3 regions of the Paenibacillus sp. J22R3 genome follow, and region 1 is predicted to be linked to each of the others. Evidence: riboswitches for the same ligand, from Rfam matches in the RefSeq annotation. Region 1 holds a riboswitch; each other region holds the start of a gene.

Region 1 (3,278 bases):
CTCTCCGGCATGAGGCCGAGAGGTTTTAACCTCCTTGCAACATGCTGTTGCAAGTTGTGCAGCTGCTCGACATCCCCTGCGACGTCAGCCCACAGGACGGAGGGGCGAATCGGACGCCCGAAGACGCCCAGCGAAGTCACATGTAACGCGAAAGCCTGAACGGACGATGCTGCTTCACGAAGTGCTGCCGAGATGGCAGGGACAAGCTCTATTGGCGTATCGCCCAGAAATTGCAGCGTGATGTGATAATCGTCAGGATGTGCCCATTTGCGAAATAGAAGCTGTGATTTGATGTCCTCGCACCCTATCGAAAGTGACTGTTTAATGGAATCCGGTACAGGGACGGCAGCGAATAAGCGGACGGTCTGCGCCGGAGCGGCTGGCGTATTCAAAGGTTTATAGCAACCCCTCTCTTATCAAAAATATCACTAGCACGTCTGATAGGCGAATCCTACTAGTCGTGATCGTGATCCACGATGATATAGCCTTGCCCCAATTCCATTTCCATAAACCCGGCCATTCGGCGAGTCTGGCAGGTCAGCGGGGCGCTGCTGCCCGTCAGGATGTAATTTCGACGATCCGCGGCGTTTTCAGCTGGCAAAGCAAATGCTTTCACGAATCGAAACACTTCTCGAAGTGTTGTATAGATGGCGTTTATATGTGCATCGTTCTCACGCTTACCCATGAGATTGATGAGGATAGCACCGCTCTCATCCAGCTTGGCGGCAGCAAGCTCGAAGAAGCTCATCGAAGTCAAATGCCGCGGCGTTCCCTTATCGGAGAAGGCATCGAGCACAATAAAATCAACCGTATGCTCAGCTTCGCATGAGAGCAGTTCACGGCCATCGCCAACCGCCACATTATCGTCACGATAGCCAAAATATTGCCTGCTTAACGCCACAACTCGCTCGTCCAGCTCCGCAACTTTGATCGTTCTCGCCGTACTATGTCGAGCAATTGTTCCAACGCCATGACCAATGATAAACAGACGCTGATAGGTCGGGTTGCTGCCATTCATGAGGTGAAGCATAGCCTGCGGATATTCGAATAGGATCCGCTCAGGCTGATCCAAATCCACAGCACCTTGCATGGCGCTGTTTGAGAACTGAAGGACTCGGAATCGCCCATGCTCCTCGCCGTACGTATTCGTATCGTAAACGGTAATCTCGTTCAGCGAGCTGTTTTCCCGGTGCAAAATCTGCACGATGATCCAATCTCCTTCTTCCCAGCGAGCAGGCCGGGTCCATTATAGATTTCAGCGTATCGCATCTCGGGGTCACATTCAATTGCCATGTGAGAACAATGTGCTTTGCTCCTTATTGTTGGCATCACAAGCAGTAAGGTTTGGAAGCATTCCTATGATAATCCAATTGAAAAGAATGGGTTCGCAGGATGAAAGCGCAATTATGCGCGCAATTCGATAGAATTGGCGGAATTAGCACGTAAATCAGGTTTTACATTCTCTTCGCGCAGGAATAAGATTTGATTCATCAACGGAATAACTTGCTTTAAACGCTGAGTCCTCGCAAGAGGAACGGGGGAACCAATCAGAAGCCGATTTCGATCAGAACGGCTTCTTGGGGTGAATCCATAACAGGTGTTATTTGTTAAGGTAGGGTACTCTCAAGCCCGAATCCGACAGCTAACCTCGTAAGCGTATGAGAGAGAACCCCCTTCAATCGAGCTTCCAGCAGCTTGTTTCTTTACGCACGCTGTGAAAGAGGCCCGGGAGTAGAGTTTCTCTGCTCCCCGGGCCTCTTTGTGTTTTCTACCAAACCATTCAGGAGAGTGACTATTGTGAAAGATTGCAAGATTAAGGCGATCGAGCTGTTTCAATTTGATGGGGAGCTCACGGATGAACGGCTGCCTGGACATAGTGAAGACTGCATTTGCGGTTTACTCGCCATCACCACGAATGACGGAGGCTGCAGCCTCATTGAATTCCAGATGCACGGCTGTAACCTGAAGGGCGACATTGTGCAGTGGACGGCCATCTACCAGCGAATGAAGGGACTGACACTCGAGGAGAGTCTGGACTACATCCACCAGAAGCAAGACGCATGGGGGATGGAACGCGCGCATTTAATGGAATCGGCATTAACAAGCTTAGCCGAGCAGCTGGATTACACGGCGAAAGGCATAGCCAATCGAAATTACGCATTATGGAATCGCGCCTATTTATTCGACCATTCTCAGGCATACGTATCGTTCTAGACGGCGATAACGATTGATTTTTATACTTTTTTTACACCTGGCAGCAGGTTTCTTTACCCCCTTTTTACGGCAACCCGTATTAAGATTTCCTTATACCGAAGAGGGGGAACCGATAAGCAGCGTATGAAACCTCAAGCACGCTGAAAGACATGAATAGTTTCAATCTAGCAGGGGAAAATATTCTCAATTCACTGCATGCAGCTATAGGAGGTAGTAAGAAGTTATGGTCAATGATTTTACAATGGTGGTATTGTTTGTTGCTGCATTCGCAATATTCTGGGGATTCCTTAAATTCTGTGAGAGAGCCTAGGGAGGTAACGCTATGATTATCGTCGGCATTATTGCAGCTATTCTTATTTTGTATCTAGGCTTTGTGTTAGTTAAACCAGAAAAATTCTAAATGGCCAGGGCGGAGGATTCATGACATGAGTATGGGGTTCGTACAGGTAGCCATTACGCTGATCATCATTATGTTGTTGGTTAAGCCGGTAGGCAGTTATCTTGTAAAAGTGTTTCAGCATGAGAAAACAGCATTGGATCGTGTGTTCGGTCCGTTTGAACGGTTGCTGTATCGGTTGATGGGCGTACGCGAAGATGAAGCAATGGGCTGGAAGAAGTATGTAGCAGCCGTCCTGCTGAGCAACTTTGTTATGATGCTCCTATTGTATCTTGTATTACGGTTTCAAAGCTTTCTGCCGCTTAATCCGGACGGGATCGGCAATATGCCTGCAGGGCAGGCTTTCAATACAGCCGTATCGTTTATTACGAATACGAACTGGCAGTCTTACTCGGGTGAGAACGGACTATCCTATCTGTCTCAATTGCTTGCGATTACCTTTCCGATGTTCACGTCGGCGGCAACCGGCTTTGCAATTGCGATTGCGTTCATACGCGGACTCGTCGGACGTCAGGATAATCTAGGTAACTTCTATGTGGACATGGTTCGCGGAATCACGCGAGTGTTCTTGCCGCTCAGCTTCTTGGTTGCTTTGTTCTACGTGTTCCAAGGCATTCCGCAAACGTTCCAAGGTGCTGTAGATGCGACCACGCTTGAAGGGGCTCAG
Region 2 (3,278 bases), on a different contig from region 1:
CCTCGTACCTCCGTTTGTTGCGGCAGCTCGGTGCGTTGTTATAGGCCAGCTCATCAATCAGCACAACCTCCGGATTGCGCGCAATAATCGCGTCCACATCCATCTCCGAGTAAACCTGGCCATCGAATTCAACTGTCCGACGAGGCACAACCTCAAGCCGCCCGGCCTGATCCTGCGTTTCCGCGCGGTCATGCGTCTCCATAAGTCCAACTACAACATCGATTTCTTTGCGCAGCAAATCATTGCCCTCGCGAAGCATCATATAGGACTTGCCCACTCCCGGTGCTGCGCCGACATAGACCTTGAATTTACCGCGGCGAATCCGCTCGATCTTCTTCTCTACCTCTTGCGCACTCAGCCTCCGGTACGGCTCGGCTGTCATCTTCGGGGTTGCCCGTTTCGTCGGCAGTACTCGCTCCCCCTCATGATCGGCTCTGTCCGCCATGAAGAAAACGTCAATGTTGCGCATTTGTTTCAGCACGCTTCCCGCGATAGAACCCTGTGCAATCTCCTGTGCACGCGTCTGCTTGGAATGCCCCATAACAATACGGGTGGCATTAATCAGCATCGCGTATTTAATGAGTGCACGCGGGATTTGTCTTCTATTATTAACCAGAATCTCTCTAAAGCCGGCATCCACCTTCTCGGTCAGCTTCAGAATGGAGCGCTTGAAGTCATCTCTCTCCTTCGTGGGCTCCTGGCTGGAATCGACGAAGACTACAACCTCCAAGTCGCCGCCAAGACGTTTGGCGATTTGTTGCCCGCGCCGGATATAGATCGAACCATTCCAGTGATACTGCGCCGCTACCAAGATGCGCTCCGTCGCGCCGGACGGCCCGATGAAGCCCTGCTCCTCGCGGTATTTCTCCAGCGACTCGTTCACGCCCTCCGCCATCAGCCGAAGCGCAATCTCTCTGAGCTTGCCGAGGTTCCCACGCTTGAGCAGCCCGGGATCTTTAATATTATTTAAACGCCCTTCATTTAGGCGTGACAGAATCGTTTCCGGTGAAGCATCGATTAACCGCACCTCATCTGCCAATTCCAGCAGATCCGCGGACACCGTACATTCCGCTGTGATGCCTGTCAATTTCTGCGCAAGCTCGGTTACTCCTTCGAGTTCGTATACATTCACGGTCGTGATGATGCTGATACCATGACTCAGAAGAAATTGGATGTCCTCCAAACGGTTCGGGAATTTCGCTTCCGGACGGTTCTCGTGCGCCAGCCCGTCAACGAGCAGCACCTCCGGATTCCGTTCCAGAATGGCATCCAAATTAAGATCCTTCTTCTCCACGTCCCCCTTGTACCAATGAATACTCGGAATCCGCTCCAAATCAGCAAGCTGCTCCACCGTTTCAGGTCGGCGCATCGTCGATACTGCGCAAATCACAACCTCAATGCCTTGCTGCATAAGCGCTTGGCCTTCGCGCAGCATATGATAGGTTTTGCCTGAGCCGCTCACGGCACCAACATAAATTTTAAGACGGCCGCGATGAATTTTGGAGATGGATAAGAGCATTTCTTCAGGGGTTTTGCGGCGGTAACCAGCCATGACAACTTCGCCTTCCTTTCTACACCTTTAAACTTACATAATCTTCGCAAACTTATTCTTCTTTGTGACCATCCTTACCTTATAAAACGCACAAAAAAGAAGCCTGCAGGGGGATTGCCTCTTTAACACAGAGGAACGCCTCTCGCGGCTTCTAGGCACAAGTTATCATCAAAGTGTCTATTGCACGAACATTCGTTGCCTCTCTTATACGCTTTCGAGGTTAGCTGACGGATTCGGGCGTGAGAGTCGCCCTACTTGAAGCGTCGACCATGCGGTCTGTTCTTCAAGATTCACCCCAGATGAGTGGTTCCCCCGATTTCTATTCAGAAATTCAGCGCTATAGCAGAAGATTAAGCATGAATCGTATGTTACGCCTGCGCATGTCTTTTGTAAAGGAATGCCGCAAACGGTTTCGTTCTCATTTCCAGCCAACTGACGCGAATATAACGCTTACAATGGAGTAGATCGCAAGCACTCTCCTTCTACCTCACTAATTTGCCGTTTCTCACAAATAAGGCGAAATAGAAGAGACAGCCTGCTGCTTCGCGCTAGTTATAACCGAAGCCCATTTCAATTAACCGGAGCAGCAGACCAATCAGGAAGCCGCAGACGGCACCATTCACCCGAATCCATTGCAGGTCCTGCCCCACTTTATCTTCAATTAACTCCACCAGCTGATCATTGTCGAGACGATCGAGGTTCTCCTTGACGAACGAGCCGATCTTCGCGTGATTGCGTTCAATGAGTCCGGCGATCTGCCCTTTCAACCAATGCTCGGCATCCTGAACCAAGCCGTGGTTCTCCTCCAGGCGATCAAGCAGCCCCTCCAGCATCGGCCAAACCTTAGCTGCAAAATCCTCCGAATGAAGGAACGTAATGCCCCTCTCGCGCAGCGATTCGAACAACCGTGTCATCTCGCCATCCAGATCGAAGGAAGCAAGCAATTCATCGCGCAGCGCGTTCAACTGTCCGGTCTCGGCCAAACGTGAGATTAACATCTCCAGCCCTTGATGCAGATGCTTCATAATAACAGCACGACGATCCGTGCCTTGAACCTTCAGTTCATTAATCTTCGTTAGGATAAAGGATTGCAGCATCGTGCCCAGCCGATCCTCATCCAGATAGCCGATAAACGCGTTGACCGCAAATTGCATCAGGCCGCCCAGATTCAGCCCTTTCACGAGCTGCATCGCCGCATTGCCCAGCTCGCGGCGCATCCCTTCGGTGCTCGCCCATTCTTCCGCACGCTCCAGCAGCAGATCGAGCAGACGCTCGTCTACGCCATTCTCCACGGCGTTGCGCAAGAAGCCGCGCAGCGCTGCTTCCAAATCAATTCGCTCCACCGCGGAGCGAATTTCCCCCGAGAGAATAGGGACTAGCTTCTCCATCTCGATCGTACGCAGCGCTCCCTCAAGCAGATGAGGCAGACGCTCGCTGTGTACCGCCGAATGAGCCGCCTGGCGAAGAGCAGGCAACAGCTGCTTCGCCAGCTCAATCTGCCGCAGCTTCTCGATCATGCTCTCCTTCGCAAGCAGCCGATCCTCGAGCACGCGCACGATACCGTCCGACATCTTCTTGCGATTGCGCGGCAGCAGCGCCGTATGCGGAATCGGAATTCTCAACGGATGGCGAAACAGCGCCGTAACGGCAAACCAGTCCGCGAGCCCCCCGATGACACCGGCCTCGAAGCCGACATGCAGCAAGCTAAGCCCCGTGCCGCCGAAAG
Region 3 (3,278 bases), on a different contig from region 1:
GGGCGAAGGAGCTCTTCGCGAATGATTACAAATTTCATACATTAATGAAGCCTATAAAGATGCTGCTTGCGGGCACAATGGACATTGAAGGGTATTTGGATCTGGATGAAGCCCTTGTTCAAACGGCTTTTGCACAATGGGTCCATGAGCCTGATCCCGTGTTGTCGGACCTATGCCGTAGGTTTCTCAATCGCAAGCTGTACAAATATGTTACGATGGATCACCCTGATGAGAAGCTGTGGCAAGAAATCCGTGAGCAGCTGCAAGAAATCGGCCTTCATCCGGACTATCACCTAGAAATTGACTTTCCTTACGACATGCCCTACGATGTTTATCGTCCCGGCTCAACAACTGCTGCAGGCAAGGAAGAAAAACCTCCGATTCTGCTGCTGAGCAGTGATGAACGATTGTCGGAAATCTCAAGCCGCTCGGATATCATTCGTTCCATTACCGGTATCCATCAAGGCAAGTACCATCTTTATTACCCGGAGGAACCGCTTCGCGAATCAGCTCACAGGCTGCCTGCGAAACTCCGCGAATTATTTGCTTTAATGTAGAAAGGGGTTTCCATATCCATCATGTTAATCGACACGCATACGCATTTAGACTCGCCTAAATTCGACGAAGACCGAGCAGAAGTTATCGAAAGAGCGCAGGCTGCCGGCGTACATAAGCTCATCAATATCGGCTTTAACCGTGAGACCATCCCAACTACGATGGCGCTTGCCGAGCAGTATTCCTTTATCTATGCGGCTGTGGGCTGGCATCCGGTTGACAGTATTGATATGCGTCCCGAGGATCTGGATTGGATTGCATCGCTTTGTGACCATCCGAAGGTTGTGGCGATCGGCGAAATTGGTCTGGATTACCACTGGGACACCTCGCCTAAAGATGTTCAGCAGCGAGTATTCCGCGAACAAATCCAATTAGCCAAGCAGAAACGGATGCCAATCGTTATTCATAATCGGGATGCCCACGAGGATGTCGTCCGTTTGCTTCGAGAAGAGGATGCCAAGGACGTTGGCGGGGTCATGCACTGCTTCTCCGGTAGTTGGGAAACGGCGAAACAATGTCTCGATATGAACTTCTATATTTCGTTCGGTGGACCGCTTACATTCACCAATGCAAGGGTGCCAAAGGAAGTGCTTTCACAAGTGCCTCTGGACCGAATTTTGATCGAAACGGATGCTCCTTATTTGGCTCCTCACCCCCATCGCGGAAAACGAAATGAGTCTGCATTCGTCCGTCTTGTAGCAAACACGATCTCGGAGATAACGGGTAAAAGTGTGGAGGAAGTCGGCGAAATAACCACGGAAAACGCAAGGAAATGTTTTGGAATCTGATGAAAACGGCTTTGAAAGCAAGGATTTGGGACTATTCTCGTGATAAAACTGATTTTGATTGAAGAAATTGCTTGCTTTTCGTCTATTTTTCCTTGAAATTCGTTAAAATCGTCATTAATCAGTTCTTTACAATGTGGCGCGGTAGACGGTATGATTCATTTCAGAGCAACAAAACTTGTATTCCTTTTCCAATAAAACGCTTAATCTCCGGAATTCGGAGAGCGGGGGAACCAATTGTTGAAACTGTTTGTATCACGGAGAAACAGCTTGTTCGTTTCTTCTCCTTAAAACGTGTTCGTCGACTAAAGGGCGACACTGTTTTGTACAAGGCAGACAGCGATAGACATGAAATTCTTCTTGGGGTGAATTTTGCGACCGGCACAGCAGCAATTGTTCGAACGTGCCATTAGCGAATAGGGCGACTCTCACGTCCGAATCCGACAGCTAACCTCGTAAGCGTCAATAAGAGAGATCAACCTCGTGCATGCAATTCCATGCTACCATTGTCTAATGGGAAGCCACGAAACAGATCCTCTGTCGTCGGGCTTCTTTTTGTTTGAAAGAAGCATAAACTGACGACAAAAGCTGTATTATGGAAGTGGTCCGGGGCTGAATTTGGAAAGAAAATCTCTATAGTCGCGTCTATGTAATCATGCGTAACAAAGGCGGCGGGGCTATGTAAGGAGGACCGATGAAATGGGAGCACTCCAGCTTAAGGACACCCATGGGAAACGATCATCCAGCATGTCTTTCGCATTGCGATGGAAGCATGAGAACATGCGTTTAATTGTACTAAGCGCTATGATCTCAATCGCTATGACTTTCATGTTTCTGGTGTTGTTGTACGGAACGGCTGACAAGCGCGTGTCCGTAGTAGTGAATGGACGAGAAACCATTGTCTCTACGAAGCAATGGGTCCTTCAACGCCTACTGGATGAACAAGCTATTGCAGTTGGCACTTATGATAAAGTGTCGATGCCGCTGGATGGCGGTATTAAAGACGGTGACCGAATTGTTATTAATCAAGCGGTGCCTCTTATTGTAAAAGCTGACGGCAAAGCAAGAACGTTGTACACGACAGAAAGAACCGTACAGGCGGCGATCGATCAGGCTCATATATCGATACGCAGTCAAGATAAGGTAGTACCTTCGTTATCCTCGGGACTTAAACCGAATATGATTATTTCAATCACTCGGATTGATACGAAGATCTCGGAGAGTACCCACCCCGTTCCCTTCTCCACTGTGAAGAAGGATGATCCCAAGCTAGCGCAAGGGAAAGAACAGCTTGTCCAAACGGGTAAACAAGGCACGGTCGTTAAACGTTATGAAAAGACTTTCGAAGACGGAGTTCTAGTCTCGCAGACATTAGTCGAGAAGTTGACCAAGTCACCTTCTGTCGATCAAATCGTGTCGGTCGGGACGAAGAAACCTGAACCGAAGGTAACGATGCTGCGGGCGAATTCGCCGAGCATATCTACCATGACGAAGCGAGGCGTTACGTTCAGTGCAAAGAAAGTAATAAAGAATGTAACCCTTACGGCTTATTCTGCCGGCTTGGCTTCGACGGGTAAAGGCAAGAACCATCCACAGTACGGTATTACCGCATCGGGAGCACGCGTTCAAGAAGGCCGTACCATTGCGGTCGACCCGAAAGTCATTCCGATCGGCTGGTGGGTGTATATCGAAGGAATCGGTTTCCGCCGAGCTGAGGATACGGGCAGTGCAGTCAAAGGCAACAAGATTGATGTTTACTTTGACAGCGAGTCGTATGCCGATAAATTTGGGCGGAAGCGGGGCTATACGGTTTATGTGCTGGGTCCGAAGAAACCATCAGCAGTGTAGGCAGTATTCCTCGGTATGAACATGCGTATCGTATTTCGCGCGTAAATATGCCATCATAAGAAGAGGCGATGCCTCTTCTTTTTGCATGTT

Evidence for each region. A riboswitch is a leader RNA that binds a small molecule or an ion and turns the genes downstream of it on or off. The one in region 1 is predicted to bind cyclic di-AMP.
Region 2: linked by a shared signal. The riboswitch ahead of AC0YN4_RS22820 (histidine kinase) and the one ahead of AC0YN4_RS31385 (hypothetical protein) in region 1 are both predicted to bind cyclic di-AMP.
Region 3: linked by a shared signal. The riboswitch ahead of AC0YN4_RS29945 (G5 domain-containing protein) and the one ahead of AC0YN4_RS31385 (hypothetical protein) in region 1 are both predicted to bind cyclic di-AMP.

The regions. Positions count from the first base shown of each region.
Region 1 covers NZ_JBWDNS010000016.1:18,549-21,826, forward strand. Annotated here, with positions in the region: gene thpR (RNA 2',3'-cyclic phosphodiesterase) at 1-392, opposite strand, end outside; gene AC0YN4_RS31380 (spermidine synthase) at 455-1,204, opposite strand; cyclic di-AMP (ydaO/yuaA leader) riboswitch at 1,504-1,672, shown strand; gene AC0YN4_RS31385 (hypothetical protein) at 1,798-2,214, shown strand; gene AC0YN4_RS31390 (potassium-transporting ATPase subunit F) at 2,537-2,614, shown strand; gene kdpA (potassium-transporting ATPase subunit KdpA) at 2,646-3,278, shown strand, end outside.
Region 2 covers NZ_JBWDNS010000005.1:355,869-359,146, forward strand. Annotated here, with positions in the region: gene AC0YN4_RS22820 (histidine kinase) at 1-1,552, opposite strand, end outside; cyclic di-AMP (ydaO/yuaA leader) riboswitch at 1,747-1,899, opposite strand; gene AC0YN4_RS22825 (DUF445 domain-containing protein) at 2,101-3,278, opposite strand, start outside.
Region 3 covers NZ_JBWDNS010000012.1:9,763-13,040, forward strand. Annotated here, with positions in the region: gene AC0YN4_RS29935 (HD domain-containing protein) at 1-557, shown strand, start outside; gene AC0YN4_RS29940 (TatD family hydrolase) at 579-1,343, shown strand; cyclic di-AMP (ydaO/yuaA leader) riboswitch at 1,531-1,817, shown strand; gene AC0YN4_RS29945 (G5 domain-containing protein) at 2,040-3,188, shown strand.